DNA from 2 places in the Streptomyces sp. Ac-502 genome. Region 2 is predicted to be linked to the other one. Evidence: riboswitches for the same ligand, from Rfam matches in the RefSeq annotation. Region 2 holds a riboswitch; the other holds the start of a gene.
The links. A riboswitch is a leader RNA that binds a small molecule or an ion and turns the genes downstream of it on or off. The one in region 2 is predicted to bind cyclic di-AMP.

Region 1: another riboswitch for cyclic di-AMP. It lies ahead of ACEXOX_RS35075 (M23 family metallopeptidase); the one in region 2 lies ahead of ACEXOX_RS20360 (transglycosylase family protein).

What each region holds. Positions count from the first base shown of each region.
Region 1 covers NZ_JBHFFO010000001.1:7,701,550-7,703,743, reverse strand. The annotation lists gene ACEXOX_RS35075 (M23 family metallopeptidase) at 185-982, opposite strand; cyclic di-AMP (ydaO/yuaA leader) riboswitch at 996-1,150, opposite strand; gene ACEXOX_RS35070 (M16 family metallopeptidase) at 1,453-2,194, opposite strand, start outside.
Region 2 covers NZ_JBHFFO010000001.1:4,547,006-4,549,199, reverse strand. The annotation lists gene ACEXOX_RS20365 (transglycosylase family protein) at 1-686, shown strand, start outside; cyclic di-AMP (ydaO/yuaA leader) riboswitch at 897-1,109, shown strand; gene ACEXOX_RS20360 (transglycosylase family protein) at 1,111-1,818, shown strand.

The sequences.
Region 1 (2,194 bases), 3.2 Mb from region 2:
CGGTCGGCGGCTTTCGACGTGACTCTAGGCGACAGAAAGCAGATCTCCGACGGCCGCTGCGCATTCATGGATATTTTTTGGCCAGGTGCTGCCCAGGCGGAAACGCAGATGCCCCGGCCGCAGGGGCCGGGGCATCGTACGGGGGACGGGTGCGGCGGGAGTGAGCCAGCGTGACGGGTGTGCGTCAGACGTTGACGCCGTGCGAGCGCAGGTAGGCGACCGGGTCGATGTCCGAGCCGTACTCCGCGGAGGTGCGGGCCTCGAAGTGCAGGTGCGGCCCGGTGGTGTTGCCGGTGTTGCCGGACAGGGCGATCTGCTGGCCCGGGGTGACCGTCTGGCCGACCGAGACGCTGATGGACGACAGGTGGCCGTACTGGGTGTAGGTGCCGTCGTTCATCTTGATGACGACGTTGTTCCCGTACGCGCCGCCCCAGCCGGTCTCGACGACGGTGCCGGAGCCGACGGCGTGCACGGTGGTCCCGTAGGCGGCGTGGAAGTCGATGCCGGTGTGGCTGCCCGAGGACCACAGGCCGCTGGAGGCCTTGTAGCTGGTGGAGACGTAGGAGCCGTCGACCGGCGAGACGTACGTGAGCAGGCGCTTGCGCTCGGCCTCACGGGCGGCGCGCTCCTTGGCTTCCCGCTCCTTCTTCGCCTCGGCCTCGGCCTGGCGCTTGGCCTCCTCGGCCTGCTTGCGCGCCTCGGCCTCGGCCTTGGCCTGCGCGGCGGCGGCCTCGGCGGCCTCCTGCTGTGCGTCGGCCTGCGCCTCGATCTGCTCGGCGAGCTCGTCGCCGAGGACGACGGCGTGGTGGAGGCCGGTGTCGTGGCTGCTCGCGTCGTCCGGGTTGCCGGCCGCCAGGGCCGGGGAGGCGACGGAGGCGATGACGCCGGAGGCGGCGAGCGTGGCTATGCCGGCGAGGTTTCGGGTCGTCCGCGCGCTGCGGCTCGGACCACGGTGCTTCCCGGTGGCACGGGTGAACGCCATGGGCTGGCTGTGTCCTTTCCTTCCCTCTCGCCTACCGGGTTAGCTGACGGGTTCGGAGCAGGAAGGTCTCCTACGGGCGCCTCCGGGAAGGCGTCCGATTCACCCCAAGGGACATGGGTCCCCGGCTCCCCTGGCTCGCGCCGTACGGGGACTCGGCGATGCCTGTCCGTGCCGCGGTTGCGGCGGTGATCCTGCGGACAGCCGGATCGACGCTAAACGGGGCAACTTTCAATCGGCAAACAGAACCCCGGTTTTGTGCCGTACGCCACACGGGCACCGTGCAACCACCCCCAACAATTAGGGCATAAAGAAGATCCAGTGGCGCCTGCGCACCACTGGATCCCTTATGTGACCGCCCGTCACTCATCCGGGTCACGGCCGTCAGTCATCGCGGCAGCCGTCGGCCACCACCGGCAGCGATCGGCCACCACCGGTCACCGGCTGTCCGTCCCGTGCCGGCGCGTCGCGCCTCAGCCCTTGACGACCGTCACCTCCCCGATACCGAGCGCCTTGACGGGCTCCTCGATCGCGGCGGCGTCGCCCACCAGCACCGTCACCAGCCGGTCGACCGGGAAGGCGTTGACGGCCGCGGCGGTCGCCTCGACCGTGCCGGTCTTCGCGAGCCGCTCGTACAGCCGGGCCTGGTAGTCGTCCGGAAGCTGCTGCTCAACCTGGTCGGCGAGGGTGCCCGCGACGGCCGCCGCGGTCTCGTACTTCAGCGGCGCGACCCCGACGAGGTTCTGTACGGCCACGTCGCGCTCGGCGTCCGTCAGGCCCTCCGCCGCGAGGGTGCGCAGCACCTTCCAGAGGTCCTCCAGCGCCGGGCCGGTGGAGGCGGTGTCCACCGAACCGCTGATGGCGAGCATCGCGGCGCCGTCGCCGTCGGCCGAGGAGCGCAGCACCTGCCCGAAGGAGCGCACCCCGTAGGTGTAGCCCTTCTCCTCGCGCAGCACCCGGTCCAGGCGGGAGGTGAGGGTGCCGCCCAGGCAGTACGTGCCGAGCACCTGCGCGGGCCAGACGCGGTCGTGCCGGTCGGCGCCGATCCGGCCGATCAGCAGCTGGGTCTGGACGGCGCCGGGGCGGTCGACGATCACGACGCGGCCGGTGTCGTCGGCGGTGATCGGGCTGGCCTTCACCGGTTCGGCGGGCGAACCCGTCCAGGCGCCGAGGGTCTCCGCGAGAGCCGCGTCCAGATCGACGCCGGAGAAGTCG
Region 2 (2,194 bases):
CGGTGAACGCGGGGCTCAAGCGGGGCGGCAGCGGGCCGGACGTCGACCCGGGCGGTACGGCGACGCCGTCCCCCGAGCCCTCCTCGCCGTCCCCGTCCACCCCGACGCCCTCCACCAAGCCGTCCAAGCCGTCCGGGACGCCGGAGGCCGGCGGGACGCGCACCCCGGAGCCGAAGCCGTCGCCCACCGGCCCGGCCGGCACCCCGGACCCGTCCCGTACGCCGGACCCGTCCGGCACGGGCCGTACGCAGGACCCGTCGCGCCCCGCCGACCCGGCCACCCCGGGCGACGGCGCCTCCACGGGCCCCACCACGCCCCCGTCGCAGGGCAAGCACCGCGGCCGGCCCGCGGAGCGGCCCGGCACGGGTGCGGACGCGGGCACGGGCACGGGCACGGGCACGGGCACGGACGCGGGTACGGGTACCGGTACGGGCGCGGGCTCCGGTGACGCGGGCCGGTCCGGCGGGGGACACCCCTCGCGGGGCGGCGACGCGCACCGCACGGACCCGGGCGCGCCAGGTGACTACACCGTGCGGCCCGGTGACAACCTGTCAGCCATCGCGGAGGGCCGCGGAGTCTCCGGGGGCTGGCCGGCGCTCTACGAGGCCAACAAAGGTGTCATCGGGGGCGATCCGGACCTTATCCACCCTGGTCAGCGCCTTGAGCTCGGTGACCAACAGGGATAGTTCGCAGTCATTTGCCCGCTTTGGTGAAAGTGAGACATGGATCTCGTTCGGGACCGCGGTGACCGTCCCGCCCGTTGTTTCCAAACCTGCGGCGACCTGCGGAAATGTGATGATCCTGTGATGTCTGGGGGTCAACTGGCCTCAGATGTAGGGGTTTGAACCCGCGGGGTGTTCCTGTTTACCGTCTTCATCGCTCGCCAAAGCGGGCCCTTCGATCGCACGCCGAATCCTGCCGGTGGTCGGAGGTCACTCGACGCGAGAGCGCCGAAGGCAGGAGCGGGGGACCCAAGGTAAGCGCCGGCCCCGCCCGCGGAAGCGGGTCCAACCGGCTAGGGGTGAAGCCATGTGTGAAGCACACACGGCCGGGCAACTCACATGGCCCGAACCCGACAGCTCACCTCGCAGGCGTCGGTGAGGAACAACCATGCTGAACACCAAGGGCAAGCACCGTCGTCCCTCCAAGGCCGTCCGCGTCGCCACGCTGGCGGGCGTCGCCGGTGCCGCTGTGGCCGTCCCGCTGATGGGCGCCACCTCTGCCTCCGCCGCGGGCAACAACTGGGACGCCGTCGCCCAGTGCGAGTCCGGTGGCAACTGGTCGATCAACACCGGTAACGGCTACTACGGTGGCCTGCAGTTCTCGAACTCCAGCTGGGCCGCCGCCGGCGGTACCCAGTACGCCCCGCGCGCCGACCAGGCCAGCAAGAGCCAGCAGATCGCCGCGGCCGAGCGCCTGCTCGCCATCCAGGGCCCGGGCGCCTGGACCTGCGCCGGCGGCCACCTCGGCCAGGGCAACGCGAACGCCAAGGCCGACGGCGGCTCGTCGCACGGCAGCAGCTCGCACAAGTCGCACAAGACCTACAAGTCGCAGCGCTCCTACTCCGCCCCGCAGAACACCTCGCGCTCCGAGGCCCGCAAGCAGGGCGAGGAGCTGGCCCGCAAGACCCCGGCCCCGGCGCAGAAGTCCACGCCGAAGTCGAACCCCGAGGGCAACTACACCGTGAAGTCCGGTGACACCCTCGCCAAGATCGCCGCTTCCCACGGCAAGAACTGGAAGTCGGTCTACGCCAACAACAAGTCCGTCATCGGCGGCAACCCCAACCTGATCTTCCCGGGCCAGAAGCTGGCCGTCTGAGCCGGTCCGAGCCCTGAGAGATCCCGGGTGACCGTGGCACTCCGTACGTACGGCGGTACGTACGGGCTGCCCCGCCTCCCGGGGGCCGCTCATCCCGGGAATCCGCTCTTCCCGTGAGACTGCCCCGCCACGGCGCCTGTCCCCCGCAGGCGCCGCGGCGGGGCTTCTCCTTTCCCCGGCCACGAGCCGGCCCGGCCGTCCCGGCCTGGGGCCGCCCAGGGGCCGCCCAGGGCCCTGGAGGCCACCGTCCCGGCCGCCCCGCCGGGTCCGCCCCGCCCCCGTCCGCCGACTTCTCCCTTCAGCGAACAATGCACCCATACGTCCCGTGAACAGGGCCTTTGCGGGTGTATTCATCCCGAGGACCGGGCTGGCGGCG